3 regions of the Streptomyces sp. NPDC093097 genome follow, and region 2 is predicted to be linked to each of the others. Evidence: riboswitches for the same ligand, from Rfam matches in the RefSeq annotation. Region 2 holds a riboswitch; each other region holds the start of a gene.

The links. Region 2 has a riboswitch for thiamine pyrophosphate ahead of thiO (glycine oxidase ThiO). Riboswitches for the same ligand answer to the same signal wherever they lie in the genome.
Region 1: it holds a riboswitch for thiamine pyrophosphate, as region 2 does, so the genes downstream of both, thiC (phosphomethylpyrimidine synthase ThiC) here and thiO (glycine oxidase ThiO) in region 2, are expected to answer to the same signal.
Region 3: it holds a riboswitch for thiamine pyrophosphate, as region 2 does, so the genes downstream of both, ACIQE0_RS17625 (thiamine ABC transporter substrate binding subunit) here and thiO (glycine oxidase ThiO) in region 2, are expected to answer to the same signal.

The regions. Positions count from the first base shown of each region.
Region 1 covers NZ_JBIVOW010000004.1:347,871-357,850, forward strand. Annotated here, with positions in the region: gene ACIQE0_RS09305 (hypothetical protein) at 69-851, shown strand; gene ACIQE0_RS09310 (hypothetical protein) at 931-1,290, shown strand; gene ACIQE0_RS09315 (caspase family protein) at 1,304-6,043, shown strand; gene thiC (phosphomethylpyrimidine synthase ThiC) at 6,128-7,915, opposite strand; TPP riboswitch at 7,910-8,066, opposite strand; gene ACIQE0_RS09325 (YibE/F family protein) at 8,137-9,453, shown strand; gene ACIQE0_RS09330 (SsgA family sporulation/cell division regulator) at 9,606-9,980, opposite strand, start outside.
Region 2 covers NZ_JBIVOW010000010.1:287,124-297,103, reverse strand. Annotated here, with positions in the region: gene pknB (Stk1 family PASTA domain-containing Ser/Thr kinase) at 1-1,384, opposite strand, end outside; gene ACIQE0_RS19820 (MerR family transcriptional regulator) at 1,572-1,973, shown strand; gene ACIQE0_RS19815 (thiazole synthase) at 2,005-2,847, opposite strand; gene thiS (sulfur carrier protein ThiS) at 2,856-3,107, opposite strand; gene thiO (glycine oxidase ThiO) at 3,104-4,336, opposite strand; TPP riboswitch at 4,334-4,446, opposite strand; gene ACIQE0_RS19800 (FAD-dependent oxidoreductase) at 4,591-5,886, shown strand; gene ACIQE0_RS19795 (Rv2175c family DNA-binding protein) at 5,997-6,362, shown strand; gene thiE (thiamine phosphate synthase) at 6,472-7,122, shown strand; gene metF (methylenetetrahydrofolate reductase [NAD(P)H]) at 7,256-8,173, shown strand; gene ACIQE0_RS19780 (hypothetical protein) at 8,210-9,235, shown strand; gene ACIQE0_RS19775 (phytoene desaturase family protein) at 9,321-9,980, opposite strand, start outside.
Region 3 covers NZ_JBIVOW010000009.1:94,639-104,618, forward strand. Annotated here, with positions in the region: gene ACIQE0_RS17605 (sensor histidine kinase) at 58-1,212, shown strand; gene ACIQE0_RS17610 (response regulator transcription factor) at 1,206-1,892, shown strand; gene ACIQE0_RS17615 (ABC transporter ATP-binding protein) at 2,032-3,102, opposite strand; gene ACIQE0_RS17620 (ABC transporter permease) at 3,103-4,803, opposite strand; gene ACIQE0_RS17625 (thiamine ABC transporter substrate binding subunit) at 4,842-5,921, opposite strand; TPP riboswitch at 6,025-6,145, opposite strand; gene rlmN (23S rRNA (adenine(2503)-C(2))-methyltransferase RlmN) at 6,183-7,295, opposite strand; gene ACIQE0_RS17635 (phosphatidate cytidylyltransferase) at 7,463-8,614, opposite strand; gene frr (ribosome recycling factor) at 8,614-9,171, opposite strand; gene pyrH (UMP kinase) at 9,347-9,980, opposite strand, start outside.

The DNA of each region.
Region 1 (9,980 bases), on a different contig from region 2:
CTCCGTTTCCCGCCCGGAGCCCGGTCCCGGCCGGCCCGTACGGCGCTACGGAGCATCGGGGGACCCATATGAACAGCGCTCCGCACCTGCTGAACGAGGACCGCGCGGAATTCGAGCGGCTCCTTGATGAGACGCTGCGCACCGCCGCCTACCGCCCGGACGACCCCCCGGCCGCCGCCGAACACCGCCTCGACGCGGCCCAGTTGCGCGCGATGGCGCTCAGCGCGACCGGCGCCATCGCCGGCTGCGCGGCGGCCGAATACCAGCGCTACATACGGCTGCGCGCCGAGTCGCGCGCCCCGGCGCCCGGCGCGTCCGCCCCCGGCGCGGGCGGTCCGGCAGCGGACAGCGAGGGCGGCGAACCGGCCACCGCGGACGACGATCCGGCCGCCGATGCGACCGGTTTCGGCCTTGCCGCGATGGTCACCGTCCTCGTTCCGGTGCTCGCCGGGATCGCGGCCGTCCTCTTCCTCGTCCTGGGCTATGTGCTGCGCGCCGTCGACCCGGATCCGGCCGTCTCCCGGCCGCTGGTCAGCGTCGGCTGGATCTTCGCACTGCTGGCCGCCGCCGGTGCGCTGGTCGCCATGGGCTGCATGGTCGTCACCGCGCTGCGCAACGGCGCGTCCCGGGACGGCGCGGCAACGGAGCGGGCCGCCGCGCTGGACAGCGCCCACGACGCCTGGCGGCAGGCCCTCCTGGAGCGCGGGCTGCTGCCCTTCCTCCGCGAGGCCCTGGCCGCTCCCCCGGCCGACACCGCGGGCGGCCTCACGTCCCATGGCAGCGCCCCTGAAAGCGATGCGGGATCACCACGGCCGCCTTCCCTCAACGATCCACAGGCGCCGGGGAGATGATGCACAACCGCAGTCAGCGACAACGCAGAGCGCTATGCTGATCTACTGCTCATAGATCTCATACCTGGGGGGCGTTTCGGTGCGGTTTACCCTGACCTGCGACGAGGGCATCGACGAAGATCTGACCTCCCTCCTGGAGACGCTCCAACGGCATGCGCACGGAGCCGCTCTGAAGCCCCAGCTGCTGGCGAAGCCCGGCGCCCCCGGGGACATGGGCGCACTGCACGACGCGGTCGTCTTCGCCGGCGAGAACCGCGAGTTGATCGAAACGGCGTTCTCCGTGTTCGCCGCCTGGCTGGAGGCGCGCTTCCGGCCGAGCGTGTGGACCGTGACCAACGGCACCCGCACGGTGACGGTGAAGACCGCGAAGCTGACCGAGGAGGACCTGCGGGCTCTGTCGTCACTCCTGGACGAGGGCACGGAGTCCGACGACCACTGAAGCGAGTACCGAGTTGGCCACGACGGGTGAGCCCGCGCCCTTTGACCCGGCGCGATCACGAGCTGTCCTCATCGGGTGTTCCACCTATCATCACCGCCTCAAAGAGGACGGGCTCGATGACCTGCCCTCGGTGCAGCACAGCCTCAACGCCATGCTCGACCTCCTGGACGAGTGGGGACTGCCCAGCCGTAACTGCGACACCATCAGCGACCGGAACGGCCCGCTGACCACGGACACCATCCGGGGAGCCGTGCGCAATGCCGCCCTGCGGCCGCCCGAGCGCTCGGATCTCCTGCTCGTCTACTTCTCGGGGCACGGCTACACGATCCCTCCTTCCGAGGAGCTGTACCTCGCGCTCAGCAAGACCGAGTCCGTCATGGACCCCCACGGCAGCATGGCCTTCAGCCACGTCGCCGACATCCTCCAGAGCCCGCAGGTCCAGGCCGATCACATCGTCGTGATCCTGGACTGCTGCCATGCGGGCGCGGCCGTCTCCCATGTGCGTCCGACCCTGCACACGCCCGGCGAGACGGGCGGGCGCATCGCGCTGCTGGTGGCGGCCGACAAGGGGTTGAAGGCGAAGTCGCCCACCGAGGACGGGCCGAGCTTCTTCACCGGTGCGTTCGTCGAGGCCGCCCGGCGGCCCGCTCCGCGCGGCGGTCGCCACCTGAGCCTCAGCGATCTCGCCCAGTCCGTGAAGCAGCAGGTGGAGGAGTACAACGAGGGTTTGGGGCCGCTGGACCTGAAGCGGGTACCGACACCGCTCACGCTGCACGGCTCCGCGGCGGACCACCCCTGGCTCCCCAACACGGCGCACATACCCGGCAGTTCGGCGGACGCCTCCCCCGCGTCCCCGGCACCGGAGCAGCCCGCGGCACCGGGCGGCACGGCCTCCGGGGCCGCGGCCCGTCCCGAGGAGGCCACGGCCCCGGCCGACGCCGCCCCGCCGGCCGAGGAGCCGGCTCCGTCCGGGCTGAACTGGCCGTGGGACTATCCCGCGCCGCTGCGCCCCGTGCTCCCGCGGCCGAAGGAGTTCGGCCGGCTCCAGGTCCGGTCCCGGCCGGGGAGCGTGGTGCCGATCACCGGTGAGCCGGGCGTCGGCAAGAAATGCCTCACCGAAGCCTTCCTGCGGGCGCCGGACGGCTCACGCGCGGCCATGCCCAAGAACCCCTATGTGCTGCGGCTCGACCTCGACCCCATCCGCTACCAGAGCCCCGTCCCGGCGCTGCGCGCCCTCCAGTTCGCCCTGGGGCTGAACCGCTACCGCAGCGGCGGCACCCCGGTGGACACCGACTTCGCGGCGTCCCGGGAGCAGGCGGTGGCGGAGCTGGCCCGACGGGTCGGCGGGCGGCCCCTGGTCGTGTACATCACCTTCCGCACGACGCGCTCCGAGCGTCGCCAGATCCACGACGACCTGGAACGGCTGCTGGCCTACCCGATCTTCCGCGACGCCATGGTCCTGGTCGTCTCCGCCCGGGATCTGGAGGGGCTCACCGGGGCCGGCCAGCTTCTGCCGGCGGCGGCGGTGAACGTACCTCCGCTCAGCCCGGAGCAGGCCGCCGAGCTGGTGGAACTCCTGCTGAAGGAACGGGACATCACCGGCGTCGACCCCGCCGCGGCGCTGCGGCTGTCCGGTGAGGAGTCCATCGCGTTCCGCCCGACGGTGCTGACGCACGCCGTGGCCGGCCTCGACCTCCGGCTGAGTGCCGGCGGCGCGGAACCGCACGACGGCATGCTCGCCGAGGAGATCCGCCGCGCCGCCCACTACGTGGTCGGGCCGGCACTCGTCGAATCGGGCTGCCGGCTCGAGGAGGGCTCCGCCCCGGGCGCGCTCGCCTTCCTGCTCGCCTGGACGCAGCTGGGCTCACCGCCGCTCTCCGTGACCGCGCTGCCCACGGCGCTGGCTCCCCTGCAACGGGCCGTCCCCTGGCTGCGCAAGTCGGGTGTGCTCGTCGACAGCGTGCCGGGGGACACCTCGAAGGTGGCCGTCAGCCCGGCCGCCGCGGAGGCGTTCAAGGAGATCCACCGGCGGCTCCAGCTGCCGCCCGAGGACCGGTTCTGGGAGCACCACCTTCCGGCCTTCCTGCTGGGGGAGCCGGAGCCCACCGAGGCACGGGCGGACCAGATCGTCGGCGACGCCACGGCCCGCCTGCTCGACCACGTCCATGACTTCGCCGGTGCGGACAGCAGGGAGGAGGGCGGTTTCCACGTCGTGCGCGCGCTGGAGCGGGCGCTCGACGAGCTCGACGACCTGCCGGAGAGCCCGCCCGCGGTGGAGTGGCCCCGCACCCGCTCGGTCGTGGTGACCAACCTCCTCGCCCTCTCCGACGAGGCGCCGATCCTCGCGGTCGACCTCAAGGACGCCGAGGCCGAACTCGTCGCGATCCGCCGGCGCCTGGACGACCCGTCCGTCCGCGGGACGCTCTCCGGAGTGCGGCTGGGCATCGCGCAGATCAACGTCCTGTCCCGGTTCTCGCCCGAGACACCGGGCATCCACGACAGCCTCTCCCAGGTGCTCACCCAGCTCTGGGGAGAGATCGTCCGGCAGCCGCTCCTCAGCCATGAGGACATCAACACGCTCGACCGCCTGACCGTCATGTGCGCGCGCCGTTTCGACATGGCCGGCGACGTGGTCAACTTCCGCGGCCTGGTGCTGGACTACGTGTCCGACACGGTCATCCAGGACTACTCCCTCGGCCGGGCGAGCCGCACCCTCGCCCTCGCGGGCTGGGGGCTGGGCACCGCCGAACTCACCGACGACGAGGAGGAGCACCGCCGGATAGCGCGGCGCGGCCGGTCCCTGCTGGACAGCCTGGAGGAGGGGATCAGGGCCGCGCCCAGCGGCGGGCTGCGGAACCTGATGCACCGGCTCAGCCTGCTCCAGGCCAGGACGAGCACCGATCCGCAGGAGACGGCGGGGCATCTGATCGATGCCTGCCGGCACGGGCAGCGGTTCGACCAGCCCCGGGTCTGGCGCGCGCACGAGGACGTCCTCGACCGCATCCTCCACCGCGAAGACGCCGAAGAGGTGCTCGGTACGCTGCTCGCCCTCCTCCTGACGGTCGAGGACGACGCCTACGAGGAGACCATCGAGCCGAACACCCGCTGGCGGGCCGCCTCCCAGGCGACCAACATCTACAAGAAGCTCCGCACCGCGCTCCCCGCCCAGGAGCGGCTCGCGGCGCTGAAGCGGGTCGCCCGGTTCGCGGCCTCCACCTGGTCCAGCGCCGAGGCCCAAGCGGTGTTCGGCTCCTTCTTCATCCCCGTCACGGCCTCGGCCCGGGAGGCGCAAGGCGAGCACCGCGAGGTGCTGCGCGATCTCAGGGAGCTGAAGGCGAGCCTGGACCGGGCGCTCGTGGACAACCCGAGCTGGATGGTGGTGCGGAGCTGGCTGACCATCGTCTCCATGCTGCGCGAGCGGTCCTGGTCCGCGGCGCTCGCCGAATCCGCCGGGCCGGAGCTCCGGCGGTGGAGCGGCATCGTGCGGGCCAACGCCGACACCGGGAATCCGGAGGCCTGGGAGATCTTCTGCGGCTTCGACCTCCTGCACGAGGCGGAGTCCCCGCTCGCCCTGCCGGGTCCGCGCCTCCTTCGCCCCACCCCCGCCGGCGACCAGGCCCCGCCGCTGCGCCGTGCGTACGAGGAACGCCGCGCCACGATCGACCTCTTCGAGCGGACGCACGGGCAGAGCGTCACCTGGTTCAGGATGCACAACGCCGTGGAGCAACAGGTCCTTCACGAGGAGGCGGCCACCACCGGGCGGAGCATCGACGCGGACGCCGTCGAGCGCGTCTACAGCCTGCTGGGTGGCAAGGAACTGCGCCCCACGGCCGAGTTCCGGATCATCAAGGCGCAGGACCAGCTGGCGGCCTGGCTGTTCGCCAAGGCCGCGAAGTCCGCCGATCTCAAGCTCCGGGCCGTGCCCGAGCACAAGCTCGGCGAGCTGGTCTGCACCCGTGCGGACGCCCTTCTCCGGCAGGCCGTGTGGGAGCTGCATCCCGGAGAGCTCCAGAGCCGCCTGCTGGAGACCGCGCGCCGGGAGCTCGCCGAGCTGCCGCATGCCGCCCCCGGGCACTGGAGCTCGGTGCTGCGCCTGCGCACGGCGCGGGCCTACGCCCCGTCACTCGCTCCTCAGCTCGGCGCCCTGGCCGAGCTGGACGCCCTGTTCACCGACGAGGACAGCGCCGGCTTCCTGGAGTTGGCGGCGGCCCTCACCGACCTGGGGGAGCGGACCTCCAGCGCCGAACGGCAGCCCTTCACGGCGCGGCTGGAGGCGTTCGGAGCCAATGTCGACTCGGTCCATCAACTCGCGCTGTTCCACCTCGAACAGGCCGAATGGCTCTGTGGGTTCGTACCGCTGAAGTGGCACCCGGACCACAGCGACCCGTCCTTCCGCCTGCCCTCCGGAGTGCGGGAGGAGGAACGCCTCGCACGGAGTCTGCTGAGCGCGTGGTCGTGCTTCAACGCGGTGGTCTGGCTGGACCCGGACGACTGGTCCCGCCGGGTCCAGACGGCCGTGGGGCAGGGACGCCTGCTGGCCCTGGCGTCGCTGGTCTGGGGCACCGGGGCGGGCGAGGTGCTGGGCCTGGGGCAGGGGTACCCGGGCTCCGCCGAGGACCTCGGGCACGCGTTCCTCGACTTCGCCGCCCGGCACTCCACCAGCCGCTGCCGGTTCGCGGCGCTGCGGTTCCTGGACGTGCTGAGCGGCCGGCTCTCGGCGTCGGCCCGGTCCGACGTCCGCGAGGCCGACTGATCCGCGCCGGGGGCCGGCCGGTCCCGAGGCCGGTGACGTGAGGGCGGAGGCTCAGGGAGAGCCCCCGCCCTCACGTCCGCCGATTCAGTCGGCCAACGGCAGATAGACGCGGTTGCCGGCCGCCGCGAACTCCCTGGACTTCTCCAGCATTCCGGCCCGGATCTCCTCGGGGCTCGCGCCCTGACCACCGCCGAACTGCTCGGTGATGCTTCGGCTGATCTTCATCGAGCAGAACTTCGGCCCGCACATCGAGCAGAAGTGGGCCGTCTTGGCCGGCTCGGCGGGCAGCGTCGCGTCATGGAAGGCGCGTGCGGTGTCCGGGTCGAGGGCCAGGTTGAACTGGTCCTCCCAGCGGAACTCGAAGCGGGCGTCGGAAAGCGCGTCGTCCCATTCCTGGGCGCCCGGGTGGCCCTTGGCCAGGTCCGCCGCGTGGGCCGCGATCTTGTACGTGATGACGCCGGTCTTGACGTCGTCGCGGTCCGGGAGGCCCAGGTGCTCCTTGGGCGTGACGTAGCAGAGCATCGCGGTGCCCCACCAGGCGATCATCGCGGCGCCGATACCGGAGGTGATGTGGTCGTAGGCGGGCGCGATGTCGGTGGTGAGCGGGCCGAGCGTGTAGAACGGGGCCTCCTCGCAGATCTCCTGCTGGAGGTCGATGTTCTCCTTGATCTTGTGCATCGGGACGTGGCCCGGGCCCTCGATCATGGTCTGCACGCCGTGCCGCTTGGCGACGGTGTTCAGCTCGCCGAGCGTCCTCAACTCGGCGAACTGCGCCTCGTCGTTGGCGTCCGCGATGGAGCCGGGGCGCAGGCCGTCACCGAGCGAGAAGGTGACGTCGTAGGCGGCGAGGATGTCGCAGAGTTCCTCGAAGTGGGTGTAGAGGAACGACTCCTGATGGTGCGCCAGGCACCAGGCCGCCATGATCGAGCCGCCGCGGGAGACGATGCCGGTCTTGCGGTTGGCGGTGAGCGGGACGTAGCGGAGCAGCACACCGGCGTGCACCGTCATGTAGTCGACGCCCTGCTCGGCCTGCTCGATGATGGTGTCCTTGTAGATCTCCCAGGTCAGCTCCTCGGCCTTGCCGTCGACCTTCTCCAGGGCCTGGTAGAGGGGGACGGTGCCGATGGGCACGGGGGAGTTGCGGAGCACCCACTCGCGGGTGGTGTGGATGTTGCGGCCGGTGGAGAGGTCCATGACCGTGTCGGCGCCCCAGCGGGTCGCCCAGGTCATCTTCTCCACCTCCTCCTCGATCGACGAAGTGACCGCGGAATTGCCGATGTTGGCGTTCACCTTCACCAGGAAGTTCTTGCCGATGATCATCGGCTCGATCTCCGGGTGGTTGATGTTGGCCGGCAGCACCGCGCGCCCGGCCGCGATCTCGTCGCGCACGAACTCCGGGCTCACGTTCTCGCGGACGGCGACGTACTCCATCTCCGCGGTGATCTCGCCGCGTTGGGCGTATGCGAGCTGGGTGACCGGGGCACCGTCCCGGCCGCGGCGCGGCTGACGCGGCCGGCCCGGGAAGACCGCGTCGAGGTTCCGCAGGCCCCCGCGCGGTGAGGTGTGCTTGATCCCGTCGTCCTCGGGCCGCATCGGGCGGCCCGCGTACTCCTCGGTGTCGCCGCGGGCGATGATCCAGTTCTCCCGCAGCGGCGCCAGACCGCGGCGGACATCGGTTTCGATATGGGGGTCGGTGTACGGCCCTGACGTGTCGTAGAGCGTCACGTCCTTGCCGTTGGTGAGGTGCACCCGCCGGACCGGGACCCGGAGGTCCGGACGCGATCCGGAGACATAGCCCTTGTGCCAGCCGATCCCCGGCTTCTCGCCGTCGGTCGAGGCGCTTTCGGGCGTGCGTGCATCCTGCAGAGTCATAAAGACCCAACTCCCTACGCCGGCATTACCCGGTAACAGGTTCGGCGGTCGACGCAGCGGCTTCCGTCGAGCGGTGTTTCACGTGAAACACCGCGGGGACGGAGGTCAGCGCCCTCTCAGCCCGGTGCTCCGAGCTCCCGCGATTGCAAAGGTGGCACCACGGTAGCGGCCGATGCGGCGGCGTGAACAGGGGCCCCACGGGTTCTTGCAATGATCGGGCGATGAGCCCTCCCGAAGCCCTGCACGCCCCCGCCGCCCCTGCGCACACCCACAGCCATGGGCCGGCCACCCCGGTCTCCCGGCATCTGCGCAAGGTCATCGCCGCGGTTCTGATCCCGTTCGCGGCCGCCGTCGTGATCGGTCTGCTCGTCCTCTGGCCCGGTGGCGCGCCCTCGCACAAACCGTCCGGTGTGGGCTTCGACCAGCCCACGGAAAGCGCCCGGATCACCAAGGTCGAGGAGGTGGACTGCGCGGCGGTGCACGCCGAGCAGCCCGCCGCCCCCGGAGGCCGGCCGGGGGCCGGGGGCGCGGCCCGGGACAAACCCTGCGAACAGGCGACGGTCAGGGTGACCACGGGGGAGAACACCGGCCGGACCTTCCAGACAGTGGTGACGCCGGACGCCCTGCGCCACTACACAACCGGTCAGGACGTGGTCGTCTCCTACTCCCCCAAGGCGCCGAAGGAACTCCAGTACGCGGTGACCGACGTCGACCGCACCGTTCCGATGTGGGTGCTGGCCGGGATCTTTGCCTTCGCAGTGGTGATCATCGGGCGACTGCGCGGGGTGCTGGCGCTGGTGGCGCTGGCGGCCAGCTTCGGCCTGCTGACGGTCTTCATCCTGCCGGCGATCCTCCAGGGCTCCGATCCGCTGGTGGTGGCGATGGTCGGCGGCAGCGCGATCATGCTGATCGCGCTCTACCTGAGCCACGGGCTGACGGCCCGTACGTCCGTGGCGGTGCTCGGCACCCTCGTCTCGCTGCTCCTCATCGGGCTGCTGGGCTCGGTGTTCATCAACTGGGCGCTGCTGACCGGCAACACGGACGACACCACGGGCCTGGTGCACGGGCTGTACCCGGACATCGAGATCCGCGGCCTGCTGCTGGCGAGCGTCATCATCGGTTCGCTGGGGGTGCTCGACGATGTGACGGTGACCCAGACGGCCGCGGTGTGGGAGCTCAAGGACGCGGATCCGTCGGCGGGTTGGCGCAAGCTGTACGGGGCGGCGATGCGGATCGGGCGCGACCATATCGCCTCCGTGGTGAACACCCTGGTCATGGCCTACGCGGGCGCCGCACTGCCGCTGCTCCTGCTGTTCTCGATCGCGCAGAGCAGCGTCGGCACGGTCGCCAGTAGCGAGGTGGTCGCGGAGGAGATCGTCCGCACCCTCGTGGGCAGCATCGGGCTGGTCGCGTCGGTGCCGGTGACGACCCTGCTGGCGGCCCTGGTGGTCTCGGCGGACCGCCCGGGGCCGGGCGGTGCGGACGCCGGAGGACGAGGCGGGCGCCGGGCCGCGCGGGGACGGCGCCGCAAGCGCTGAGCGCGCCGCACCGGGGGCGGGGCGATCCGGTGCGGCGGAGGCCGGCGAAGTGCCGGGAGCACGGCGGGTGTTGGGGTGTCGGGGCAGCGGCGGGCGGTGCCCGGCCGAGCGGCCGTGACGACGGGATGGAGCGGCACCGGCGGCCGGTGGGATCACCCGGCCCGGGCCTCCGTCAGGATCCGGTCCAGCGCGGCGTCCAGGGTGTCGCAGACCTCTTCCTTGCCGAGCGGAACGATCCGGTCCGTGCGGTCCAGGAAGGCGACCAGCGGCGGCGCACTGGCCCGGAACAGGGCGCGCTCGGCGCCGACTTGGAGGCTGATGTAGACGTCGCCGAGGTGCTCGGGGGAGGACGGCTCGACTCTCACGTCCCCCTCGCCGGCCGGGCGGCTCAGCCCGTCCAGCAGTAGCTCGCGGCCGAACACCCAGGTCACGGGCGCATCGCCGGGAAGGTCGAAGGTGAGGCGGACGGCGTAGGGGTCGCCGCTGTCGAAATCCAATTCCACCGGGATCCGGAAGGCGAGTTCCTC
Region 2 (9,980 bases):
GGGTGACCTTCTCCGGGCCGCGGGAGACGACCAGGGTGACTGTGCCGTTGCCGCGGATCCGCTTGCCGGTCGCCGGGTCCGTCGCCATCACCCGGCCCCGCGCGACGTTGGGGCTGAAGTCGCGCGCCACCTTGACCCGCAGGCCCTCGTCGCGCAGCGTCTGCTCGGCCTTGGCCTGCGGCATGTCCAGCACCGCCGGGACGCTGGTGAACTGGCCGGAGTTGATGTACCAGACGCCGGTGCCGACGCCCAGGAGCAGCAGCACCGCCGCCACGACCGTGGCGATCCGCCGCCGCCGGAGCCGCCCGCCGGCCGCCGGCGCCGCGGCGGGCGCCGGGCGCAGCCGGGTGGTCCGGCCGTCCTCGGGTGCGGCGTCCGCCGGCGGGACCTCCAGCCTGCTGGTGCGGTGCAGCTCCGCCTCGCCCGCCACGGGCAGCGCGAGCTGCACCCCCGCCGGGCGCGGGAGCACATCGGTCGGCTCGCCGTCGGCCGCGGACGCCTCCTCGGCCCGCGGCGGGACGAGGTCCAGCTGGGCGTCGGTCAACCCCGCGCGGACCGACCGGACCCGGGCGAGCAGCGCCACCGCGTCCCGCGGGCGCTGCTCCGGGGAGCGGGCGGTGGCCGACGCGACCAGCTCGTCCAGCTCCGGCGCCAGGCCCGGCACCAGCTCGGAGGGCGGGGTGACGTCGTCGTGCAGATGGCTGTAGAGGATCTGCGCCGCGGTGCCGCCGGTGTGCGGCTTGCTGCCGGTGAGCATCTCGTAGAGCACGACGGCGCAGGCGTAGACGTCGACGCGGGCGTCGGCGGTGCCGTGCTCCATCTGCTCGGGGGCGAGGTAGGAGACCGTGCCCAGGACCGAGCCGGTGGAGGCGGTGGTGTGCGTGTCCACCGCGCGGACCAGGCCGAAGTCGGCGACCTTGACCCTGCCGTCGTCGCCGATCAGGACGTTCTCCGGCTTCATGTCGCGGTGCACCAGACCGGCGCGGTGCGCGGCCCCCAGCGCCGCCAGGATCGGCTCCAGGATGTCGAGCGCGGCCCGCGGCTGGAGGGCGCCGCGCTCGCGCAGCACGTCGCGCAGGGTGCAGCCGGCGACGTACTCCATGGCCAGATAGACATAGGTGCCGTCGGTGCCCTGGTCGAAGACGCCGACCACGTTCGGATGCGAGAGCCGGGCGACGGACTTGGCCTCCCGGATGAAACGGTCCACGAACGCCTCGTCCACGGCCAGGCCCGGGTGCATCACCTTCAGCGCCAGCACGCGGTCCAGCCGGGTGTCCACGGCCCGGTAGACGGTGGCCATGCCCCCGGCGGCGATGCGCCCCTCGACGCGATAGCGGCCGTCGAGCAGCCGGCCCACGAGAGGGTCCTGCAACGTCGTATCCACGACAGACGAGTCTACGAGCCCGCACCGACACGCCCCGCCGCCCCGGTCGCCCTCCCCGGCGGACCGCAGCGGAACCGTGACACGCCCGGCCCGGCGGACCGCGGCCGGGCGCGGAATAATCCGGCCCCGGCCGTGGTCGCAGCCCCTGAGGGGCCGCGCGACCGTACCGCACCAGAGGGGGAACGCGATGACGACGCTGCTGATCGGCGAGCTGGCCCGACGGACCGGCACCACCGAGCGGCTGCTGCGCTACTACGAGGAGCAGGGGCTGCTCAGCCCCGCGCGGACGGCCGCCGGCTACCGCGTCTACGAGGAGGCCGACCTCGCCCAGGTGCGCCGCATCCGCACGCTGCTGACCTCCGGGCTGAACACCGCGACCATCGCGCAGGTGCTGCCCTGCCTGCGCGACGACGCCGGCCGGCTGGTGCCGACCTGCCCGCAGCTGGTCGGCGAGCTCCACCGGGAGCGCGCCCGCCTCACCGACTCCATCGAGGCCCTGCTGGCCTCCCGGGACCTGCTCGACGAGGTGATCACCGCGGCCCCGCCGGAGTTCGCGGAACGGGCCGGGGCGGCCGCCGGCCCGGCCTGAGCGCGCCGCCCGCCCCGTCCCGCACCCGCCGTCAGAAGGCCGGCCGCTCCGGGTCCAGCTCCGGCACGCCGTCGGTGGGCGAGGACGCCAGCGCGAAGTGGCGGCGCGGGATCCGGCCGGCGCGGTGGGCCAGCCGGCCCGCCGCCACCGCGTGCCGCATCGCCGTGGCCATCAGCTCCGGCTCCTGCGCCCGGGTCACCGCCGACGCCAGCATCACCGCGGCGCAGCCCAGCTCCATGGCGAGGGCGGCGTCCGAAGCGGTGCCCGCGCCCGCGTCCAGGATCACCGGGACGCCCGCGCGCTCGGTGATCAGCTGGAAGTTGTGCGGATTGCGGATGCCCAGACCGGAGCCGATCGGCGAGCCCAGCGGCATGATCGCCGCGCACCCGGCGTCCTCCAGCTTCCGGGCCAGCACGGGGTCGTCACTGGTGTACGGGAGCACGGTGAAACCGTCGTCCACCAGGGTCTCGGCGGCGTCCAGCAGCTCTACGGGATCGGGCAGCAGGGTCCGCTCGTCGGCGACCACCTCCAGCTTGATCCAGTCGGTGCCGAGCGCCTCCCGGGCGAGCCGGGCGGTGAGCACCGCCTCGCCCGCGGTGAAGCAGCCGGCGGTGTTCGGCAGCACCCGGATCCCGTGGCGCGTCAGGACGGAGAGCACCGAGCCCTGCACGGTCGGGTCCAGCCGCCGCATGGCGACGGTCGTCAGCTCCGTACCGGAGGCCAGCAGCGCGCGCTCCAGGACGTCGAGGCTGGGCGCGCCGCCGGTGCCCATGATCAGCCGGGACCGGAAGGAGGTGCCGGCGAGGGTGAGGGGGTCGGTGTCCGGGGCGGGCGCCGCGGCGGCGGTCCCCGGGTCGACTGCGGTGTCGGTCATGGCCGCGATCAGCCTCCCTGGACGGCGGTGAGCACTTCGACGCGGTCGCCGTCGCCGAGCACGGTGCCGGGCCACTGGGAGCGCGGCACCACGGCCTCGTTGACCGCGGCGGCCACCCCGGCCGGTGCCTGGGACAGCGTGGCGACCAGCCGGTCGAGCGTCAGCCCGCCCGGAATCCGGCGGGCCTCCCCGTTGACGGAGACGGACACCGCGGGGCCCTCGGGGGCGTCGGACGGAGCGGGGGTAATGGGGGCGCTCATACGGGCAGCTCCTCTGGGGCGCGGGTGCGCGGGGCCCCCTGGGAAGCGGGGGAGAAGCGCGCGGGGGAGAAGGGGCGGGCCTCTTCCGGGACGGTCCCGGTGGCCAGCACCTCGGCCATCACGTCACCGGTGACCGGCGTCAGCAGGACGCCGTTGCGGAAGTGGCCGGTGGCCAGGTGGAGGCCGGGCAGCTCGGTCGGCCCGAGCAGCGGCGCGTTGTCGGGGGAGCCGGGGCGCAGCCCGGCGCGGCTCTCGACCAGGGGCAGCTCGGTGAGGCCGGGGACCAACTCGTGGGCGTCCCGCAGCAGTTCGTAGACGCCGCCCGCGGTGATCGTGGTGTCCCAGCCCAGCTCCTCACTGGTGGCGCCCAGGACCAGTTCACCGCTCTCCCGCGGTACCAGGTAGACGGGATTGCCCCGGACCACGGCCCGTACGGTGCGGGAGAGGAACGCCCCTCCCCCCGGGAGGGCGTCCGGCAGCCGCAGCCGCAGCACCTGTCCCTTGACGGGCCGCACCGGCGGCCGCACCGCCTCCGGGACGCCCGCCAGCCGGCCGCTGCGACTGCCCCCGGCCAGTACGACCTGGCCGGCCGCCAACCGCGTCCCGTCGGCGAGTTCGGCGCCCGTGGCGCGCCCGCCACCGGTCGTCAGCCGCTCCGCCGACGACCGGTGGAAGACCACCCCGGCCCGCTCGCAGGCGGCCAGCAGGGCGCTCGCCAGCCGGCGCGGATCGACCTGGTGGTCGCCGTCCACCCGGAGGCCGCCGCGCACCCCGGGGGCGAGCATCGGCTCCAGCCGGCGGCATTCGCGCCCGGTCAGCCACTGCGAGTCCAGGCCCGACCGGACCTGGAGGGCGTGCAACTCCCGTAGGTGGGCGCGGTCGTCGGCGTCCAGGGCGACGGCCAGGGTGCCGCAGCGCCGGTAGCCGATCCGCTGCCCGCTCGCCTCCTGGAGCTCCTCGGTGAAGCGCGGATAGCGCTGCGCCGAGGCCAGGTTGAGCCCCAGCAGCCTCTCCTCGCCGTAGTGCAGTTCGGTGACCGCGGCCAGCATGCCGCCGGCGACCAGGGCCGCGCCGCCGCCGGGCGCGGGGTCGGCCACCGCGACCCGCAGTCCCCGGCCGGCCGCCCGCCAGGCGGTGACCAGCCCGACGATGCCGCCCCCGATGACCAGCACATCGGGGTGCCGGCCGGCCGGCCGCGGCGGGTTCGATGGTGTGGTGGATGGATGCATGGGCGTCCAGCCCCTCCCTTCGCCGGCATGACCCGGATCAGGTTCGTACGGTCGGAGGCCGGCCAGCCTCCCTCTCAGCCCGGTCCGTCCGGGCTCCCGCGAGTGCGTGCAGCCGCCACCCTAGTACGGGGCCGCGAGGCGCGGTAAGGGAGCGCCGCCGGAGCGGGCCCCGGCGTCCCGGGAGGTGACGCTGTGCCAGAGATCTCGTTGCGCGCTGCTGCGGGCCGCCTCCTCCGCCGTCCTAGAGTGGGCGGGTGAGCGAGCAGAGCAAGTCTCCCCAGGCCCCTGACCGCACGCCGCGCGTGGTGATCGCCGGCGCGGGGATGGCGGGTGTGCAGACCGCCGTCGCCCTGCGCGAACAAGGCTGGCGCGGCGCGATCACGCTCCTCGGCGACGAGCCCCACCAGCCCTACGACCGCCCGCCGCTGTCCAAGGCCGTGCTGCTCGGCAAGGCCGAGGGCTCCGCGTTCGACGTCGACTTCGCCGGCCTCGGCATCGACCTCCACCTCAGCCGCCCGGTCACCGCACTGCGCCCGGCCGACCACGTGGTGGAGACGGCCGGGGGCCCGGTCGCCTACGACTACGCGGTGATCGCCACCGGCGCCGAACCGGTCGTCCTGCCCGGCAGCGCCGACCTGCCCGGCGTGCACCTGCTGCGCACCCTGGACGACGCCGAACGGCTGCGCCCGGTGCTCGCCGCCCAGCACCGGATCGTGGTGGTGGGGGCGGGCTGGATCGGCGCGGAGTTCGCCACCGCCGCCCGCGAGGCCGGCTGCGAGGTCACCGTCGTCGAGGCCGCCGAGCACCCCCTGGCCGGCGCGCTGCCCGCCGAGGTCGCCGCGTACATGACCGGCTGGTACGCCGACGCTGGCGCCGACCTGCGCACCGGTGCCCGGGTCGCCTCCGTCGCCCCCGGCGCGGTGACCCTCGCCGACGGCACCGTCCTGCCCGCCGACGCGGTCGTCGTCGGGATCGGCGCCCGGCCCGCCACCGGCTGGCTGGCCGGTTCCGGCGTCGCCCTCTCGCCCGAGGACGGCTCGGTCCTCGCCGACGAGCGGCTGCACACCTCCGTCCCCGACGTCTACGCGGTCGGCGACTGCGCCTCCTTCCCGTCCACCCGGTACGACACCCGGCTCCTGGTCCACCACTGGGACAACGCCCTCCAGGGCCCCCGCACGGTGGCCGAGAACATCACCCGCGGCCCGGCGGAGGGCGTGGTCTACGACCCGGTGCCGTACTTCTGGTCCGAGCAGTTCGGGCGGTTCGTGCAGTACGCCGGCCACCATGTGGACGCCGATGAGCTGGTGTGGCGCGGCGATCCGACCGGCGCCGCCTGGTCGGTGCTCTGGCTGCGGAGCGAGGCGGGCCCGGGCGCCGCGGAGCCGGCCGGGGCCGCCGGCGGACGGCCCGCCGGCCGGCTGGTCGCGCTGCTGGCGGTGGGGCGGCCGCGGGACCTGGCCCAGGGGCGCCGGCTCATCGAGCGCGGTGCGCTGCTCGACCGGGAGCGGGCGGCGGACGCGGCCGTTCCGCTCAAGTCGGCGGTGCGGTAGCGCGGTCCGCCGGCCCGGCGGGGCCGCGGGCGTCCCCCGGCGGTGTGCCCGCACCCCCCGACGGCGAGGCCCGGCTACCGGCTGTCAGTGGGAGGTGGCAGGCTTGTCCTGTGACCGAGATTGACGCAAACATCGATGGACTCGTCCCCGCCTGGCTCACCCTCCCCGACATCGCTGAGGAGATCGGCGTCGAGGTGACCCGCGTGCGGCAGCTGGTGAAGGAGGGCCAGCTGATCGCCGTGCGCCGCGGTGAGAACCGCGTGCTCCAGGTGCCCGCCGAATTCATCCAGGACGGCAAGGTCGTCAAGGGGCTCGCCGGCACGCTGACGCTCCTCAAGGACGACGGCTTCACCGACGAGGAGATGCTGGAGTGGCTCTTCACCGCGGATGACACCCTGCCCGGCACCCCGGCGCAGGCCCTGCGCGAGAATCGCGGTACGGAGGTCAAGCGCCGGGCCCAGGCGCTGGCCGTCTGACGCACCCGCGTCCCGCAGCAACCGCACCACGCATCCGTAACCGCAACCGCGCGGCGTACGGACCGGTTCCGGCCGGTCCGTACGCCGCCGACGAGGGGGAAGCCGCCCGATGACCGCCGTTCGAGGGGCCCTGTCCGACGCCCGGCTCTACCTGTGCACCGACGCGCGCACCCGCCAGGGCGACCTCCCGCAGTTCCTGGACGCGGTGCTGGCCTCGGGCGTGGACATCGTCCAGCTGCGCGACAAGGGCATGGAGGCCGGCGAGGAGCTGCGCCACCTGGAGGTCTTCGCGGACGCCTGCCGGCGGCACGGCAAGCTGCTGGCGGTCAACGACCGCGCGGACGTCGCCCACGCCGCGGGCGCCGACGTGCTCCACCTCGGCCAGGGCGACCTCCCGGTCCCGGCCGCCCGCGCTCTCCTGGGCGACGGGCCGCTGATCGGCCGCTCCACCCACGCCGAGGCCGAGGTCGACGCCGCGCTCACCGAGCCCGGGGTGGACTACTTCTGCACCGGCCCCTGTTGGCCGACCCCCACCAAGCCGGGCCGGCCCGCCCCCGGACTGGACCTGGTCCGGTACGCCGCCGCGCGCAACCCCGAGCGCCCCTGGTTCGCGATCGGCGGGATCGACGCCGGCAACGTCGACGAGGTGCTGGCGGCCGGCGCCCGCCGGGTGGTGGTGGTCCGCGCGCTCACCGAGGCCGACGACCCGGGCGCGGCCGCCGCCGAGCTGGCCGAGCGGATCCGCTCCTGGGACGGCTGAGCGGGGCCGCCGGCGCCCGGCGGGAGTCCGCCGGATGGCGGCAGGATGTCCACGTTGTGGACAGCAGCGGCGCCAACCAGCCAATACGCCGGTGCCGGTTGGTGTCCGTCCGCGGTGTGGTTAACCTGCCCGTATGGCCCTAGGAACAGCTTCCACCAGGACTGATCGCGCGCGAACCGTGCGCGACCTGCTTGCTTCCGGCAAGCGGTCCTATTCGTTCGAGTTCGCCGCCCCGAAGACGGAGAAGGGCGAGCGGACGCTGTGGAACGCCATCCGCCGCATCGAGGCCGTCGCCCCGACCTTCGTGTCGGTGACGTACGGCGCCGGGGGCACCTCCCGCGACGGCACCGTCCGCGCCACCGAGCGCATCGCCACCGACACCACCCTCACCCCGGTCGCCCACCTGACCGCGGTCAACCACTCCACCGCCGAGCTGCGCAACATCATCGGCCAGTACGCCGACGCCGGGATCCGCAACATGCTCGCGCTGCGCGGCGACCCGCCGGGTGACCCCATGGGCGAGTGGGTCAAGCACCCCGACGGCGTCAGCCACGCCGCCGAGCTGGTCCGGCTGATCAAGGAGTCCGGCGACTTCTGCGTCGGCGTGGCCGCCTTCCCCGAGATGCACCCGCGCTCGACCGACTGGGACACCGACGTCCAGCACTTCGTCGACAAGTGCCGCGCCGGCGCCGACTTCGCGATCACGCAGATGTTCTTCTACCCGGAGGACTACTTCCGGCTGCGCGACCGGGTCCGCGCGGCCGGCTGCACGACGCCGATCATTCCGGAGGTCATGCCGGTCACCAACGTGCGTCAGATCGAGCGGTTCGCGCAGCTCAGCAACGCCGCGTTCCCGCCCGAGCTCGCGACGCGCATCCTCGCCGTCAAGGACGACCCGGCGGCGGTACGCTCCATTGGCATCGAGTACGCAACGGATCTGTGTGCGCGCTTGATGGCCGAGGACGTTCCCGGGTTGCACTTCATCACCCTGAACCACTCCACGGCGACCCTGGAAATCTACGAGAACCTCGGGCTGCACCAGCGGCCCTGAGTACGGTGGCCGGAATCCGGCGGAAGCGGGGCGCACATGGGCTGGACGATTCTCTACATCGCGTTCGCCCTGGTCGGTCTCTGGCTGCTCGGCGAGGCGCTGTTCCAGCACAAGGCCCCGCTGAAATGGCGGCTGTTGGCGCTGGGCGGCTTCCTCTGCGTGGTGGTCGGCGTGCTCATCCCGTCGGTCGTCGTGATCGGGCTGGGGGCCATCGCCTTCGCCGTCGGGCAGACCTATGTGACGCTGTCGGTCCGCCGCGGCTACGAGGAGGGCTGGACGATCGGCGGGCGGCCCAAGCCGAACCGCCGGCGCCGCGCCCGCTCCTCCCGCGCCCCCGCCGCCGGGCCGAGCCTCCAGGTCTCCGAGCTGACGGAGGAGACCGCCCCGGCCGCCGCCGGCACCGGCCCGGATCCCGAGCCGGCCGGCCACGACACGCACGGCGCCGCGCACCAGGCCCCCTACCCGCCGCTGCCGGACCCGGCCGTCCCCGGTGAAATGCCCGCCGCCCCCCAGGACTTCGCCTACGCCCACGCGGACGCCCCCACCCTCTACGCCCCCCAGCCGCTGCCGGACGAGACCGGGACCTACGGCGTCTACAGCTCCGACGCCCGCCCCGACGCCCCGACCGCCGCCGCCTCCTACGACGTCTTCGGCAACGCCGCCGCGGACGGCAACGCCCATGGCTACGGCGGCAGTCACGCCCCGACCCCCGGACAGGACGGCTACGCCGACCCCTACCCGGCCTACGACGACGGCGCCTACCAGGGCGGCCACGCGCCCTACTCCGACCCGTACATCGGCGCCCAGCAGTACGCCGCGCACTACGACCCCTACGAGGAGCCCGACCCGTTCGGCCGGGCGCCCTATCAGGCCGGGCACTACGACGGCTACGGCGGGCAGCAGCCGGCGCAGCACTACGGCCAGGGCTACCCGCCCGAGACCCCGCCCGGTGGCGTCTGGGTGCCGCAGCAGCGCGACACCGGGCACTCCGAGCACCCCGGGGAGCAGCCGCCCTACCCGCCCCAGCAGCCGGGGTACGACGAGCAGCGGTACCACTACTGAGCGGCGGGGCGGCCGCCGCCGGAGCCCGACTGCCGCCGCGGCGGCCCGAGTTAGGCCATGGCTCCGCGATGTCAGGGGCGCGGTCTCACTCCGAGCCGTGCCAGTCGTCGCCGTTCACGATCAGGCCCGCGACGAGCGCCCCGGACATCCCCGCGTGCGCCGGCCCGCCGCCGGGGTGGGACCAGCCGCCGACGGCGTAGAGCCCGGGTATGCGGGTGCGGTTGCCGGGCCGCAGGAAGCGCCCCTCCTGGCCCGCCAGGGCCGGGCCCGGCACCAGCGCGCCCTCGGCCGGCGGCAGCACCTCCCGCCACAGCACCCGCTCGCGCAGGCCCGGCACGGCAGCCTCGGCGCCGGCGACCAGCTCGTCCGCGGCCCGCTCCAGCGCCTCGGGGGCCGACCAGTCGACCGGGCCGTGCGGGGCGACGGTGGCGGTGAGGGTCACCGCCTGGTGGTCGTCGTCGGGCCGCGTCGTGGGGTCGTCGGGGCGCAGCACCGTCACCGTCGGGCGGGCACAGGGCGTCCGCGGACCGGGCCCGTCGCCGAAGACGCCGGCCAGCTCCGCGGCGCGGTCCGCGGCGTGGACCACCGTGCGGTGCACCGCGTCCGCCGGGCGGGCGCCGCGCAGGCCCAGACAGACCGTCAGCCGCGCCGGGGCCCGCTCGTCCGGCCCCGGGGCCGGACGGACGTCGCCGTCGCCCCAGGGCGCGCGGCCCGCGCAGAGCCCGGGCAGCCGGACCGGGTCGAC
Region 3 (9,980 bases), on a different contig from region 2:
CAGGGTTCAACCCGTGCGGCGACGCCACCCACCACCGCGAGCCGAAAAGATATCGGCATGAGCACTTCTCTCCGGCAGCGGCTGAGCGCGTGGATCGCGTCACCCTTCTATCCCTGGCTCTCCGGCGCGGCACTCACCGCGTTCGCGGCTGTGGAACTCGTGGTCGTGCCGCGGCACTCGGCAGTGATCGCGGTCGGCGTGCTGTTGTCCACGGCGGCGCTGTCGTGGCGTCGTGCGCACCCGGCCTCGGCGGCAGTGTCGGCCGTCGCGGTGCTGGTGAGCTTCGCGGCCGGATCGGACCTCTATATCGCGGCGGCCGTCAGCGGACTCCTGGCGTGCTACGCCCTCGGACGTCACCGCGTCGCGCATCCGGCGTTGCTCGTCGGCGGCGGTTCGGTGCTTTCCCTGGCCGTGAACGCCTGGCACATCGCATCCTGGCATCCGCGGTTGTACTCCCTCGACCTGCTCGCCGAGTGGTTCGTCCTGACCGTGGCGATCCTGGCCGCGGTGTCGATGGGCGACGCGGTACGCGCGCGCGAGGAGACACAGCGCGAGCGGGCCGCCGCACAGGCCCGGGTCCTCGTGATGGAGCGACGGCAGGCCGCGGAGGCCGAACGGGCAGCGATCGCCCGCGAGTTGCACGATGTCGTGGCGCACTCGGTCTCGGTGATCGCGGTGCAGGCGGAGAGCGCGACCTACACCACACCGGATCTGTCGCCGCAGGCCCGCCAGGGCTTTCAGCAGATCGCTGCGTCCGCCCGCGCGTCGATGGCGGAGCTGCACCGGTTGCTGAGAGTGCTGCGCACGGGCCCCGGGGACCACGCCGGCACGGCACCGCAGCCGACTCTGGACGCCCTCGGTGATCTGATAGCGCAGCACCGGTCGGTGGGGGGTGAGGTGGAGCTGCGGATCAGTGGCGACCGGGTCGAACTGCCCACGTCCTGCGAGTTGTCCGCGTACCGCATCGTGCAGGAGGGGCTGACCAACGTGCGCCGGCATGCCCCGGGCGCCCATGCGCTCGTGGAGATCGGCTACCAGCCCGATCGGCTGGCGGTCCGGATCGCGGACGACGGGCCGGGCCCGCCCGGCGCGGTGCACAGCGGCCACGGCCTGGCCGGGATGCAGGAGCGGACAGCGCTGCTCGGCGGGACGCTGACCGCCGGACCCGGCCCGGACGGCGGCTTTCTCGTAGAGGCGGAAATCCCGTGGTGATCAGAGCAATCGTGGCCGACGACCAGGCCATCGTCCGCACCGGATTCGTCAACCTCCTCGGCACTCAGGACGACATCGAGGTGGTGGGCGAGGCGGAGGACGGCGTCCAGGCGGTCCGGGTCGCCGCGGAGCAGCGTCCCGACCTCGCTCTGCTGGACATCCGGATGCCCCACAAGAACGGCATCGAGGCCGCACGCGAGATCACTCAGGCATCCGGTGGCGCCACCAAGGCACTGATGCTGACGACGTTCGGCCTCGACGAATACGTGTATGACGCGCTCGCGGCCGGGGCCAGCGGGTTTCTGCTCAAGGACACGACGTTCCCCGAACTCCTGCATGCGGTCAGGGTGGTGGCGGAAGGCAATGCGCTGCTGGCGCCCGAACTGACCAAGCGGCTGATCGGAGAGTTCGTCAGGCAACGGTCGGCTCCGCTTCCCGTGCGCACGGTGCAGGAACTGACCGGCCGCGAAGTGGAGGTGCTCATCCACATCGCCCAGGGCATGTCGAACGCGGAGATCGCCGCGCGGCTGACGATCACCGACCACACCGTCAAGACCCACATCAACCGGCTCTTCGCAAAGATGGGCCTGCGCGACCGCGCCCAGGCGGTGATCCTCGCCTACGAACTGGGGCTGGTCGTCCCGCAGGGCCGTCGCCCCGACCCTCCCCAGCGCACCTAGGTCCTGTCGTCTGCCCGAAGGGCAGGCCGGGCGGAGTGCGTGCCGGACACCGCCCGGCAGACGGGAGTGTGACGACAGGGCCCAGTGGCACCCGGTCCGACAGGAGCGATCCATGGCACAACAGCGTTACGTGGCACGGCTATTCGTCCGCGGAGTCCAGCACCACCACGTCCTCGGCGGCGAAGGAGATCCCCACCCGGTCTCCCGTCTCCGGCGCCTCGCTCAGTGGGCAGGCCGCCTCTATCTGCGGTGCGCCCGCCGGCTGGAGCAGCAGCGCCACATGCGTGCCGCGGAAGGTACGAGCCGCGACCGTACAGGGCAGCCCGTCCGCCGGAGAGGTCAGCCGGACGCCGGCCGGGCGGACGAGCAGGCGGCAGGGGCCGTCCGACGTCCCCTCCGGGACGGGCACCTTGCCCCAGGGGGTGGCGGCGACCTCGCCCTGCACGGTCGCCTCGACCACGTTGTCGAAGCCGAGGAAGCGGGCGACGAAGGCGTTGGCGGGCCGCTGCCAGACGTCCAAGGGGGTGCCGCTCTGGGCTATCCGGCCGTCCCGCATCACCACGACCCGGTCGGCGAGCGCGAACGCCTCGCCCTGGTCGTGGGTGACGGCGAGCACCGTCGTCCCCAACTCGCGGAAAAGTCGCCGCAGTTCGACGATCAGCCGCTCGCGCAGCCCCCGGTCGAGCTGTCCGAGCGGCTCGTCGAGCATCAACAGCTGCGGGCGCGGGGCGAGCGCACGGGCCAGTGCGACCCGCTGCTGCTCACCGCCGGACAGCGAGGCCACGGCCCTGCGCTGCGCCCCGGGCAGGCCGACGAGTTCCAGCAGTTCGGCGACGGTGCGCTCCTGCTCGGTGCGGGAGGAGCCCCGCATCCGCAGCCCGAAGGCCACGTTCCCCGCGACATCACGCTGCGGAAAGAGCTGGTGGTCCTGGAACATCAGCCCGACGCCACGCCGGTGCGTGGGCACCCCCGCCTGGTCGCGTCCGTCCAGCAGCACGGCGCCCTCGTCGGTGTGCTGCAGCCCGGCCACCACCCGCAGCAGGGTGGACTTGCCGCTGCCGCTGGGGCCCAGGACGCAGACGGTTTCGTGCGCCGCGACGTCGAGGTCGACCGCATCGAGGGCGGGGGGCGCGCCAGGTGTGCCGAAGCGGACGGTGACACCGTCCAGCCGCAGCATCTTCGGTGTCGTGGCCCCGGTCTGGGCGGTCATCTAGAACTCCCCGGAGTGGTCGATGGGCGTGCCGCCGGCCGAGCCGGTTCGGGGCAGGGGACGGATGCGTTCCAGGACCAGCAGGGCACCCGCGCACACCACCATCAGCATGGTCGACAGGGCCATCGCCTGGCCGTAGTTGTACTCCCCCGCGCGGCCCAGCAGCCGCGCCACGGCCACCGGCAGGGTCGGCTGGTCCGGCCGTGCGAGGAACACGGTCGCACCGAATTCACCGAGCGAGACGGCGAAGGCGAAGCCCGCCGCGATGAGCAGGGCACGCCGCACCATCGGCAGGTCCACCTCGCGCCAGACCCGCCAGGGCGAGGCGCCGAGGACGGCCGCGGCCTCCCGCAGCCGGCCGTCGACCGCCCGCAGGACGGGCAGCATCGTACGGACCACGAACGGCGCGCCCACCAGGGCCTGCGCGAGCGGCACCAGCCACCACGACTCCCGCAGGTCCAGCGGCGGCTTGTCGAGGGTGATCAGGAAACCGAAGCCGACGGTCACGGCGGAGACGCCGAGAGGCAGCATCAGCAGCGCGTCGAAGCCGCGCAGGAGCCGGGTGATCAGCGGTGTGCGCCCCGACGGGCCGGGCACCGGCCGCGCCCGGGTGAGGGCGGCCGCCGCCAGTCCGCCGATCAGCAGGGCGATCGCGGTGGCCGCGGCGCCGTAGGCGAGGGAGTTCCAGAGGGCGTCGAGGGGGGCGACGGCGAAGGTGGTGTCGGCTGCCGCGGCGGAGTGCAGCGTCTCGTAGAAGACCAGGCCGAAGCCGTGCGGCCCGGCGAAGGACCGCTCGACGAGCACGGCCAGGGGCAGGACGAGCAGCACTACGATGACGGCGAGCGTGCCCCACAGCAGCGCCCATTGGCCACGGCCGTGCGGTCGGCGTGCGGTCCGGGAGGCGTCGACGAGCCGCAGGGTCGATTCGCGGCGCCGCACGGTCCAGGCGTGCAGTCCCAACAGGCCCAGTACGGCAGCGAACTGGATCACGGTCAGTACGGCGGCGGTGGGCAGATCGAGGAAGTCGGCGGTCTGCCGGTAGATCTCCACCTCCAGCGTGGAGAACGTGGGCCCGCCCAGGATCTGCACGACTCCGAAGGAGGTGAAGGTGAAGAGGAACACCATCAGCGCCGCGGCGGCCACGGCAGGTCCCAGCGCGGGCAGTGTCACCCTCCGCCAGGCCGCGAACCGCCCCGCTCCCAGGACCCGGGCCGCCTCTTCCTGCCGCGGGTCGAGTTGGGCCCAGAGCCCACCGACGGTGCGGACGACGACGGCGTAGTTGAAGAAGACGTGCGCCAGCAGGATCGCCCACACCGAGGTGTCAAGCCGCACGCCCCACAGGTCGTCCAGCAGTCCGCCCCGGCCCACGAGGGCCAGGAAGGCCGAGCCGACGACGACGGTGGGCAGGACGAACGGCACCGCCACCACCGCCCGCAGCACCTGCTTTCCGGGGAAGTCGAAGCGGGCGAAGACATACGCGCCGGGCAGCGCGACGAGCAGTGTCAGCACGGTCGAGGCGGCGGCCTGCCACACGGTGAACCACAGCACGTGGAGGACGTCCGGATCACTGAGGACCGCACCGAACCGCCCGAGTTGCCACTGCCCGCCGTCCTTCAGCCCGCGCCCGACGATCGCGACGACCGGATAGGCGAAGAACGCCGCGAAGAAGGCGAGCGGCACGGCCATCAGGCCGAGCCGCACCGCCGTTGCGCGCGCGGGCCTCCTGAGGCGGGTGCGGGCTACTTCAGAACGAGCGAGGACCACTGCTTGATCCACTGTTCGCGGTTCTGCGTGATCGTCGCCGGTGCGAGCGTCGCCGGCTTGTCGATCGCGGTGCCGTAGTGGGTGAACAGTTCCGGCACCTTGGCGTCCTTGCGCGCCGGGTTGACGAACATCTGCAGCGGCATGTCCTCCTGGAACTTCTTCGACAGGAGGAAGTCGAGCAGTGCCTTGCCGCCCTTCTCGTTCTTGGCGCCCTTGAGCAGACCGCCGAATTCGATCTGCCGGAAGCAGGTGCCGGTCGCGACACCGGTCGGGGCCTCCTTGGGCGCGGGCTTCTTGCCCATCACCTCGGCGGGCGGACTGGAGGCGTAGGAGACCACCAGCGGCTTGTCCCCCTTGCCCTTGCCGGCCGCGGAGCCCGAGAAGCGCTCGTTGTACGCCTGCTCCCAACTGTCCACGACCTCGACGCCGTTGGCCTTGAGCTTCTTCCAGTAGTCCGGCCAGCCGGCCTCGCCGTGGGCGGCGATGGTGCCGAGCTGGAAGGCGAGCCCCGGAGAGGAGGTGGCGGAGTTCTCGGTGACCAGCAGGTTCTTGTACTGCGGCTTGAGCAGGTCGTCGAAGGTCTGCGGCGGCGCGAGCTGGTGCTCGGTGAAGTAGGCGCGGTCGTAGTTGACGCAGATGTCGCCGTAGTCGAGGGGTGTGACGCGGTGGGCGTCCTTGTCGAGTTGGAGGTCGGCCGGGACGTCGTCCAGTCCCTGGGCCTTGTAGGGGGTGAAGATGCCGGCGTTCAGGCCGCGCGAGAGCAGGGTGTTGTCTATGCCGAAGAAGACGTCGCCCTGCGGGTTGTCCTTGGACAGGATCGCCTGGTTGACGGCCTTGCCGGCGTCCCCGCCCCTGAGCACCTTGACCTTGTAGCCGGTCTCCTTCTCGAAGGCGGCCAGAACGGTTTTGGAGGCGTTGAACGAGTCATGGCTGACGAGCGTGACGGTCTTGGCGTCCGCGCTGCCGCCGCTGCCCGAGCTGCCGCACCCGGCGAGTGCGGTGATGCCGGCCGCGGCAGCGAGCGCTGCCGCGGTGATCCTGCTGGTGGTGCTCACTGATTTCCTCCTGGCTGGCCAGGAAGAGACGCGGCCCCGCCCGATGTCCGCTGCGCACTGCGTCGGTGACGTTCGGCAACGGGCGATGGGCGGGGCGCAACAGCATGAGTGACGACCGAACTTCCTACCCGGAATGACCCGGGCGAGGTTCAAGGGTCTGCGGGCGCCGTAGGGCTACGACGTGACCGCACTCTCAGCGCTGTGGCGCTCCCCTGTCGGAATGAATGTGCGTTTATTCCACGCCACCGTACCAGCGGGCGCTCAGCGCTCGGAGGCCGCGAGCTGACCGCAGGCGCCGTCGATCTCCTGGCCGCGGGTGTCCCGGACGGTCACGGGCACACCGTGTGCCTCGATGGCCCGTACGAACGCCCGCTCGTCCTCGGGCCGCGAGGCCGTCCACTTCGAACCCGGCGTCGGATTCAGCGGAATGAGGTTGACATGGACCCGCTTGCCCTTGAGCAGGCGTCCCAGCAGATCACCGCGCCACGCCTGGTCGTTGATGTCGCGGATCAGGGCGTACTCGATCGAGACCCGGCGGCCGGACTTCTCGGCGTACTCCCAGGCCGCGTCCAGCACTTCGCGGACCTTCCAGCGGGTGTTCACCGGTACGAGGGTGTCTCGCAGTTCGTCGTCCGGCGCGTGCAGCGACACCGCGAGCCGGCACTTGAAGCCCTCGTCGGCGAACCGCAGGATCGCCGGGACCAGCCCGACGGTGGAGACGGTGATCCCGCGCTGGGAGAGGCCCAGCCCGTCCGGCTCGGGATCGGTCAGCCGCCGGATGGCGCCGACCACCCGCTTGTAGTTGGCGAGCGGCTCGCCCATGCCCATGAAGACGATGTTGGACAGTCGCGCCGGGCCCCCGGGCACCTCGCCGTCGCGCAGCGCCCGCATCCCGTCGACGATCTGGTGCACGATCTCGGCGGTGGAGAGGTTGCGGTCCAGACCGGCCTGGCCGGTGGCGCAGAACGGGCAGTTCATCCCGCAGCCGGCCTGCGAGGAGATGCACATGGTGACCCGGTCCGGGTAGCGCATCAGCACCGACTCGACGAGGGTGCCGTCGTGCAGCCGCCACAGGGTCTTGCGGGTGGTGTCGTCGTCGCACGAGATGTGCCGCACCACCGACATCAGGTCAGGGAGCAGCTCGGCGGCCAGCTTCTCGCGCGCCGCCGCGGGGATGTCGGTCCACTGCGCCGGGTCGTGCGCGTAGCGGGCGAAGTAGTGCTGCGACAGCTGCTTGGCGCGGAACGGCTTCTCGCCGATCGCGGCCACCGCCTCGCGGCGCTCGGCCGGGTCGAGGTCGGCGAGGTGCCGAGGGGGCTTCTTGGCGCCGCGGGGGGCGACAAACGTCAGTTCTCCCGGGGCCGGGCGTGCCATGGGTGCAAACTCCTCTGTGCGACGAGGCCGGGCGGCTTCCGCCGACGCGGAGCCAGGGGCCGGACGGGGCCGGAACCAGGGGACCTCACGGATCGCCCCCGCGGTCGCGGAGACGGAAAGGGCGCGCCGCGAACGAGCAGCGCGCCCTCAAGGGTAACCGGCGGCGCTCAGCCGGATCCCACGAAGATCACGAACAGCAGCCAGACCACCGGGGCGGTCGGCAGCAGGGAGTCCAGCCGGTCCATGATGCCGCCGTGGCCGGGCAGCAGGGTGCCCATGTCCTTGATGCCGAGGTCCCGCTTGATCATGGATTCGCCGAGGTCGCCGAGGGTGGCACTGACCGCGACCGCCAGGCCGAGCAGCAACCCCTCCCACCAGGCGCCCCCCTTGATCAGGAACTCCATGCACAGCGCGCCCGCCACCATCGCGAAGAGCACCGCGCCGACGAGTCCCTCGCGGGTCTTGCCCGGGCTGATCCGCGGCGCGAGCTTCTTCTTCCCGAAGCGCCAGCCGACCGCGTAGGCGCCGGTGTCGCTGACGACCGTCAGCAGCAGGAATGTCAGCACCCGCTGCGGCCCGTCGTCCGCGGCCGCCAGCATCAGGGCCACGAACGTCGCCAGGAACGGGACGTAGAACGTCGCGAAGACTCCGGCGGTGACGTCCCGGAGGTAGTTCTGGGGCGCCTCCGTCATCCGCCAGACCAGGACGGCGAGCGCGGTGAGCGCCATCGCCACCCACGCCCCCTCGGCGCCGCGCACGTATCCGGCGATCACCATGGCGGTGCCGCCGACCGCGAGCGGCACCAGCGGCACCCGGATGTCCTTGCGCTCCGCCAGCCGCGAGGTCAGTTCCCACAGGCCTACGACGACGGCGAGCGCTATGACGCCGATGAACACCGGCTTGTAGACGAAGAGCGAGGCGAGGATGACCGCGCCGAGTCCGACGCCGACCCCTATGGCGGCGCGCAGGTTGCGCCCCGCGCTCTTCTTCTGCGGTTTCACTGGGTCGCTGTCGGACCCGGGGAGCGAGGTGGGCATGGGCTCCTGCGGCCTGTCGTCGCGGAACAGGGGGCCGCTCAGGCGAGCAGCCCCCCGGTCGTCCAGGTTTGCCTGGTCATCCCGGAAGTCCCGATGGTCGTCCTGGTGTCCGCCCGGCGCGGGCACGATGGGCATCGGCCGAGTCTGCGCCGCGCCGACCGTGTCGTGGACGGGACCCGCCGGGACGGGGGGCGCCGCCCCGCGCAGCGAGGCGGCCGATCCGTGATCGGGCGGTCCCCACCGGCCGGCGGCGGGCGGGGTCCCCCAGGATGACTCGTTCATCAGACCTCTAGGAGCTCGGATTCCTTGTGCTTGAGGAGCTCGTCCACCTGCGCGACGTACTTCGCGGTGATGTCGTCGAGCTCCTTCTCGGCCCGGCGGACCTCGTCCTCGCCGGACTCCTTGTCCTTGACGAGCTTGTCGAGCGACTCCTTGGCCTTGCGCCGCACGCTGCGGATCGAGATCTTGGAGTCCTCGGCCTTGTTCTTGGCGACCTTGATGAACTCGCGACGGCGCTCCTCGGTGAGCTCCGGGAACGTCACACGGATGATGTTGCCGTCGTTGCTCGGGTTGACGCCGAGGTCCGAGTCGCGGATCGCCTGCTCGATGTTGCGCAGCGCGCTCTTGTCGAACGGGGTCACCACGGCCATCCGCGGTTCCGGCACCGAGAACGACGCCAGCTGGTTGATGGGCGTCATGGCACCGTAGTAGTCCGCCACGATCTTGTTGAACATCGCCGGGTGCGCACGCCCGGTGCGGATCGCGGCGAAGTCCTCCTTGGCGACCACGACGGCCTTCTCCATCTTCTCCTCGGCCTCGAGGAGGATCTCTTCGATCACCACTTGCTCCTGGTCTTTTCGGTAAGAAGCAGAGCCTCGCCCCTGCCGCGCGTCTTCTCCTGCACGGTGTCCGACCGGCAGGCGGTTGTCCATCCCCGTACCGAGGTCTTCCCACGACCGGGGGTTGCCGCCCCTACGGGCCGACGCCCGTACGGAATCACGGCAGTTGAGGCCGTCAGGCCCGGGTGTTCTGATCGCTGACGAGCGTGCCGATCTTCTCACCCTTCACCGCACGCGCGATGTTCCCCTCGGCGAGCAGTTCGAACACGAGGATCGGGAGCTTGTTGTCCCGGCACAGCGTGATGGCGGTGGCGTCGGCGACCTTCAGATCCCGGGTGATGACCTCGCCGTATTCGAGGGCGTCGAACTTGACCGCGTCCGGGTTCTGCTTCGGGTCGGAGTCGTAGACCCCGTCCACGCCGTTCTTGCCCATCAGCATGGCCTCGGCGTCGATCTCCAGGGCACGCTGGGCGGCGGTGGTGTCGGTGGAGAAGTACGGCATGCCCATACCGGCGCCGAAGATGACGACCCGGCCCTTCTCCAGGTGGCGCACCGCGCGGAGCGGGATGTACGGCTCCGCGACCTGGCCCATGGTGATGGCGGTCTGGACGCGGGAGTCGATGCCCTCCTTCTCCAGGAAGTCCTGGAGGGCCAGGCAGTTCATGACGGTGCCGAGCATGCCCATGTAGTCGGAGCGGGCCCGGTCCATGCCGCGCTGCTGGAGTTCGGCGCCGCGGAAGAAGTTGCCGCCGCCGATCACGATGGCGATCTCGTAGCCGTCACGGACCACCGCGCCGATCTCGCGGGCA